Regions from separate parts of the Klebsiella electrica genome, predicted to be linked through region 2. Evidence: predicted binding sites of a transcription regulator. Region 2 holds the regulator's gene; each other region holds the start of a gene.
What was found. Region 2 encodes CRP, which controls carbon source genes, mostly activating them, when cyclic AMP is high. Its sites were predicted from a motif close to ATGTGANNNNNNTCACAT; they were not measured.

Region 1: the regulator CRP is predicted to act here: its motif matches at 705-722, upstream of azuC (stress response protein AzuC).
Region 3: the regulator CRP is predicted to act here: its motif matches at 749-766, upstream of Electrica_RS19260 (maltoporin).

The regions. Positions count from the first base shown of each region.
Region 1 is NZ_CP041247.1:1,924,798-1,927,070, forward strand. Features, by position in the region: gene Electrica_RS09105 (MFS transporter) at 1-564, opposite strand, end outside; gene azuC (stress response protein AzuC) at 772-855, shown strand; gene Electrica_RS09115 (DUF2766 family protein) at 935-1,186, shown strand; gene Electrica_RS09120 (MFS transporter) at 1,235-2,273, opposite strand, start outside.
Region 2 is NZ_CP041247.1:400,709-402,981, reverse strand. Features, by position in the region: gene Electrica_RS01810 (phosphoribulokinase) at 1-176, shown strand, start outside; gene Electrica_RS01805 (OsmC family protein) at 237-641, opposite strand; gene crp (cAMP-activated global transcriptional regulator CRP) at 948-1,580, shown strand; gene Electrica_RS01795 (YccS/YhfK family putative transporter) at 1,632-2,273, shown strand, end outside.
Region 3 is NZ_CP041247.1:4,022,755-4,025,027, forward strand. Features, by position in the region: gene Electrica_RS19255 (LacI family DNA-binding transcriptional regulator) at 1-588, opposite strand, end outside; gene Electrica_RS19260 (maltoporin) at 857-2,128, shown strand; gene Electrica_RS19265 (glucose PTS transporter subunit EIIB) at 2,263-2,273, opposite strand, start outside.

The DNA.
Region 1 (2,273 bases), 1.5 Mb from region 2:
ACGCAGCGACAGCGCGATCGCTATCAATCCCAAAGGAACATTAATAAAGAATATCCAGTGCCAGCTGGCGTAGCGGGTAATAAAGCCACCCAGCGGCGGGCCGATGATCGGCGCAACCAGCGCCGGCCATGTCAGCGTCGCAATGGCCTGGATGAGTCGATCTTTCGGTGTGGTGCGCAGGACCGCCAGACGGCCGACGGGAATCATCAACGCGCCACCGATCCCCTGCAGAATACGCATGGCGACAAAAGTGTTCACGTTGGTGGAAAAGCCGCAAAAAACGGAGGCAAGCGTAAAAATGGCCAACGCCAGCGTGAAGATCTTACGTGCGCCAAAACGATCGGCAATCCAGCCGCTGGCCGGGATCAACACCGCCAGCGTAATCAGGTAGGCGCTGATGCCGATATTGAGGTCAACCGCCGCCATGCCAAAATCCGTTGCCATGTCCGGCAGGGCGGTCGCGATCACCGTCCCGTCAAGAAATTCCATGAAAAATGCCCCGGCGACCAGCAGGGCGGGAGCGGAGAAGGCGCGGCCTTCCCGTGAAGAGATATCTGTACTCATGGTGTCAGCCATCGCCAGGTGAGATGCCGATCGCGGGAAAAACGCGCGGGCGTTTCACTCTGCGATTTTTCTCAATTTTGTTTAATTCATAAATTATTTTTGTGAAAAAATTGTGAGATAAAGCATGTTTCTATTGATTTATGTGATGCAAGTCATATTATAAGCCCATAAATGGTAACACCTGCATAACAAAACCGGAGTCGCTTCATGAAGCTGCGCAAAATTCTGAAGAGCATGTTCGAGCAGTACTGCAAAACATTCAAAGATGTACCGCCGGCCGGTATGTTCTGATAAAAAAACCTGCTGCGGCAGGTTTTTTTATCTCGCGGGATTTAGGTTACTATGACGCTCCTCGAAAAAGGAGTAATAAATGTCTCAACATCTCACCGAACAAGACGAACTGGTTTCTGACGTTGTCGCCTGCCAGTTGGTTATCAAACAGATTCTCGACGTCATTGATGTCATCGCCCCTGTTGAAGTGCGCGAAAAAATGACCACGCAACTGAAAGCCATCGATTTTGCCAGCCATCCGGCTTCGGCCGATCCGGTGACGCTGCGTGCGGTCCAAAAAGCGATTGCGCTGATTGAGCTTAAGTTTACGCCGCAGGGTGAAGCTCACTAAGTTGTTTCGCCCCGCTGTCATTGGCGATGGCGGGGCGAAAACCCGATGTTAATGCGAGATAGCGGTCCTTGCTGGCGCTGGCTGCTCATCTTTAAATCGCTTACTGTTGCCCCAGCACTCCTCATAACGGTGGCCGACTAAATCCTCCACAATACTGCGCACATCGGCCGGGATATCGCCAACCTTACCACCTGCTTTAATCCGCGCCACTTCCTGTAATACCACCTGGTGCGCTTGACGATCCAGCTTCATCTGCTTACTGAAGACAATGGCCGCCAGCGCCAGCAGGATCACGCCGCTACAGAACACCACCGCAATGGCGGTGACTGCGCTTTCTGGTTGCGTATGCGCTTTCGACTGGAACCCGTAGAAGCTGAGAATGGCTCCCATCGTGAAGACAATAATCGAACGCAGGATCTTGCCGGAGAAGGTCATGGCGCCCGCATAGATCCCTTCGCGACGGCGACCGGTATAGATCTCATCAACATCGGCGAGGAAGGTGTAAACGGTCCATGGAATGTAGTACACGCCACCGGTCCCGAGACCAAACAGGACCGTGATCCCGAACATTAGAATGGTAGCCAGATGGGCAGGCAGGTGGAAAAACCACAGCGAGGTGTACAGCAACACGGAGAAAATCACGATGCTCAGCGCCAGGATATAGGGCTTGCTGAACCCCTTTTTCACGCACAGACCGATAAACAATGCCGTAGAGAGCAGTTGCAGAATCGAGTTCAGGCTGTTCAGCCCGGCAACCATCGCCGGATCGTGCTGCAGGACAAAGATAACGAAGTAGGTAAAGACTGAGGCAAACAACCATTCGGCGCCGAAACCGCAGAGATACATGCCCAGATGCTTGCGAAACACGCGCAGAGAGAAGGTTGAACGCATATCCTTCGCCAGCATCAGCAGGGTCGTGAGCAGGCCTTTTTTCTCGCTCACCCGAGCCTCTTCTTCATGCGGGCGCTCCCAGCTGCAATACCACAGACAGGAGATAGCGATAATCAGGATAAACCCGTAGGTCAGCCCGGTCAGGAAGAATGGCGTGGCGGAGTCTTTGCCATATAAAAGGATAAACTGACCAGGG
Region 2 (2,273 bases):
TGATCCACTTCCGCAACCTGCGGGATATCGATTTTCCCTGGCTGCTGGCGATGCTGCAGGGTTCGTTTATCTCACATATCAATACGCTGGTGGTGCCGGGCGGGAAAATGGGGCTGGCGATGGAGCTCATCATGACGCCGCTGGTGGAGCGCTTGATGGAAGGCAAAGCGATTTAAATTGGGCGGCGCGACAAAACGGTGTCAACCCGGTACGCTCGCGCCACCGGGTATCTGGCATTACGCCTCCACCACCTCAAACGAGTGGGTGATGTTCACCGCTTTTTGCAGCATCAGCGCCACCGAGCAGTATTTCTCCGCCGACAGATCCACCGCACGGGAAACGGCCGCCTCTTTCAGCTCTTTGCCGGTGACGATAAAATGCAGATTGATATGGGTAAACAGGCGCGGCGCCTCTTCCCGACGTTCAGACGTCAGCTTGACTTCACAGTTAGTCACGTTGTGGCGACCTTTCTGCAAAATAGACACGACATCAATAGCGCTGCATCCGCCCGCCGCCATCAGCACCATCTCCATCGGGCTTGGCGCTTTATCTCCGGAGTTGCCGTCCATCAGAATCTGGTGACCTGACGCCGACTCTCCGATGAAGGTTAACCCTTCCACCCATTTCACACGAGCTTGCATAAAATTTAACTCCAAGGTTGCAATTTTCCTGACAGATTACGCGTACATAACAATTCTCGCAACGGAAGGCGACCTGCATCATGCTGAAGCGAGACACCAGGAGACATACGGCAAAAGCTATGCTAAAACAGTCGGGATGCTACAGTATTACATTGATGTACTGCATGTATGCAGAGGAGTTCACATTACAGGCTGAAGAAAAATCACCAGCCCGTTTCCCAGGCATAGGGAAACAATACGATTGCATGCCCGGATGCCGTGTAGTGTCGGCACCCGGAGATAGCTTATAACAGAGGATAACCGCGCATGGTGCTTGGCAAACCGCAAACAGACCCTACCCTCGAATGGTTCTTGTCTCATTGCCACATTCATAAGTACCCATCTAAAAGCACGCTGATCCACCAGGGTGAAAAAGCAGAAACGTTGTACTACATCGTCAAAGGCTCTGTGGCTGTGCTCATCAAGGATGAAGAAGGTAAAGAGATGATCCTCTCTTACCTCAACCAGGGCGATTTCATCGGTGAATTAGGCTTGTTTGAAGAAGGCCAGGAGCGTAGCGCCTGGGTACGTGCGAAAACCGCATGTGAAGTGGCCGAAATCTCCTACAAAAAATTCCGTCAGCTCATTCAGGTTAACCCGGATATCCTGATGCGCTTGTCATCGCAGATGGCTCGCCGTCTGCAGGTGACCTCAGAAAAAGTGGGTAACCTTGCCTTCCTCGACGTCACCGGGCGCATCGCTCAGACGCTGCTGAACCTGGCAAAACAGCCGGATGCGATGACCCACCCTGATGGTATGCAAATTAAAATTACCCGCCAGGAAATCGGTCAGATCGTGGGTTGTTCCCGTGAAACCGTTGGCCGTATCCTGAAGATGCTGGAAGATCAGAATCTGATCTCCGCCCACGGTAAAACTATCGTCGTATACGGTACCCGTTAAGTCGATAAAAACGGCGTGTTGCGTCCGCAATACGCCGTTTTTGTTTCCCCTATGTGGCGCAGGCTGATTTACCACCCGGAAGTCAACTATGCACTGCGGCAAACGCTGGTGTTGTGCTTGCCGGTTGCAACAGGCCTCCTCCTCGGGCACTTACAGCAAGGTCTGTTGTTCTCGCTGGTACCCGCCTGCTGTAACGTCGCCGGTCTGGATACCCCGCACAAACGCTTTTTTAAGCGTCTGATTATTGGCGGTTCGTTATTTGCCGGCTGTAGTCTGGTTGTCCAGCTTCTTCTTCAGCAGGACATCCCGCTGCCCTTGATTCTCAGTGGCCTGACGCTGCTGCTCGGCGTAACGGCGGAGATCAGCTCTCTGCACGCCAGGCTACTGCCCGCTTCGCTCATTGCCGCTATCTTCACCCTGAGCCTCGCTGGCAATATGCCCGTCTGGGAGCCGCTGCTGATCTACGCCCTCGGGACGCTGTGGTACGGCCTGTTTAGCTGGTTCTGGTTTTGGCTATGGCGCGAGCAGCCGCTGCGTGAATCGCTGAGCCTGCTCTATCGGGAGCTGGCTAACTACTGCGAAGCCAAATACAGCCTGCTGACCCAGCACATCGATCCGGGCACTTCGCTGCCGCCGTTGCTCACGCGCCAGCAGAAGGTAGTGGACCTGATCACCCAATGCTACCAGCAGATG
Region 3 (2,273 bases), 1.6 Mb from region 2:
CGCCGAGACCGAGCTTTCCGGCCCGGCCAGCAGCGCAATCTCCCGATGGCCCATTTCATACAGATATTTGACGCTCGCGCGGGTGCCGTCAGCCGGATTAAACGAAACGTTAAACACGGAGCTGTAGGGATCGACATCGAGAAAGAGACAAACGATATCATCGTTGTCAGCCGCGATTTTCTGGGCCTGTTCGGTCTCCAGAGGCACGTTGATAATGACCTTATCAACCAGCTGAGACTTCAGCTCATTGATGGATTCCTGAATACTTTGATTGACGCTCTCATCAATCATCGAGATTAATACCTGATAACCTTCCACGTTCGCATAGCGTTTTACCGCTGCAGCAACCTGAGAAGGCGCGTGCAACGACAGTGAAATCGTCACCAGACCGACGGTCCGGCTTTGCTTGCCCACCAGCTGCTGCGCCAGGCGGTTAGGGACATACCGCAATAGCTCGATGGATTTCTCCACCTTACGACGCGTGGCCTCGGATACATTGGCAGATTTATTGAGCACCCTGGACACGGTCTGATAGGAGACGCCTGCGTGACGCGCGACATCTTCTAAGGTTGCGCTTTTCGACTTCATGGTCCGGTTCCTTATGTTGTTATCCCTGGATTGTAACAGGGGCTATTTGAAAAAACGCGCCCCGCAACGCTCCCCTGCTAAAAAAGACAATAAAAGTATTACGCTCACAATACATCAAATTGTGAATGGACTCACTTACCGTAACAAATTACGTCATTTTATTTGCACTTAATCACACTATCGCAATCATTAAATTGCCTGTCGTTACGTTTAGGCATTTCATTACACCGTTAATGTGAACGTAATACAAAACAATAAGAGGATAGACATGAACACTACGCTGCGCACAGTCTCTGTTGCGTTGGCCGCCGCGCTGATTTCACCATCCGTGCTTGCGGCTTCCGCCTCTGTTCCTGGAATCGATTTTCATGGTTATATGCGTGCCGGAGTTGGGGTCTCCGGGGATGGCAGCCTGGCCGAATGGCAAAAAAACAAAATTGGTCGCCTGGGTAACGAATCCGATACCTATGGCGAACTGGAGCTGGGTTCCGAGGTGTACAAGAAGGACGACGTCAGCTTCTATCTCGATAGCATGGTCAGCATGGTCTCTGACGGTTCTAACGATAACGAAACCACCCGCAATGACGATGCGCAGTTTGGCCTGCGTCAGCTGAACCTGCAGATAAAAGGGCTGATCCCCGGCGATCCGAATGCGGTCATTTGGGGCGGTAAGCGCTACTACCAGCGCCACGATCTGCACATCATCGATACCAAATACTGGAACATCTCCGGTTCCGGCGCCGGGGTCGAAAACTACAGCTTAGGCCCAGGCGCCGTTTCACTTGCCTGGCTCCGCGGTGACGCGAACGACGTTGATTACCGCGTCGATGGCGACAGCAACGTCAATATTAACTATGTCGATCTGCGCTATGCGGGCTGGAAACCGTGGTCCGGCGCCTGGACCGAATTTGGTATCGACTACGCGATGCCTAACACCACCAAAAAACAGGACAGCTACGGCGGGCTGTACGATGCCGAAAACGGCGTGATGCTGACCGGTGAAATCAGCCAGGATATGCTGGGCGGTTACAACAAGCTGGTTCTGCAGTATGCGAATAAAGGGCTGGCGCAGAACATGGTCTCCCAGGGCGGCGGTTGGTACGACATGTGGAACTATGTCAACGATGCCACCGGCTATCGCGTGATCAACACCGGTCTGATTCCGATCACCGACAAATTCTCGATTAACCATGTGCTGACCTGGGGCTCCGCCGACGACATCACCGACTACACCAACAAAACGCGCTTACTCTCTCTGGTCGCACGCGGACAGTATCAGTTCACCGAGTATGTCCGTTTGATTGGCGAGGTCGGCGGTTTCTACCAGAAAGACAGCTATAAAAACAATACCGACTACAAACAAGCCGGCGAGAAATACACCATTGCGCTGGGTCTGGCCGATGGCCCGGACTTTATGTCACGCCCGGAATTACGTATTTTCGCCTCCTATCTCAATGATTCAGAGAACGGCAAACCGTTTGACGATAAAACCGCCAGCAATACGTGGAACTTCGGTGTCCAGGTCGAAGCCTGGTGGTAAGAGGAATCTGGTTATCTGAACCTGTGTTATCTCCAGCTGTAAGGTCGTAATTACCCTCCGGTAATGATTATTGCCATTGTTTTCTTTGTCTTATTTTCGGGATAACTCAATATTGAGTTATCCCTTTTTATTTATTATTTATGGC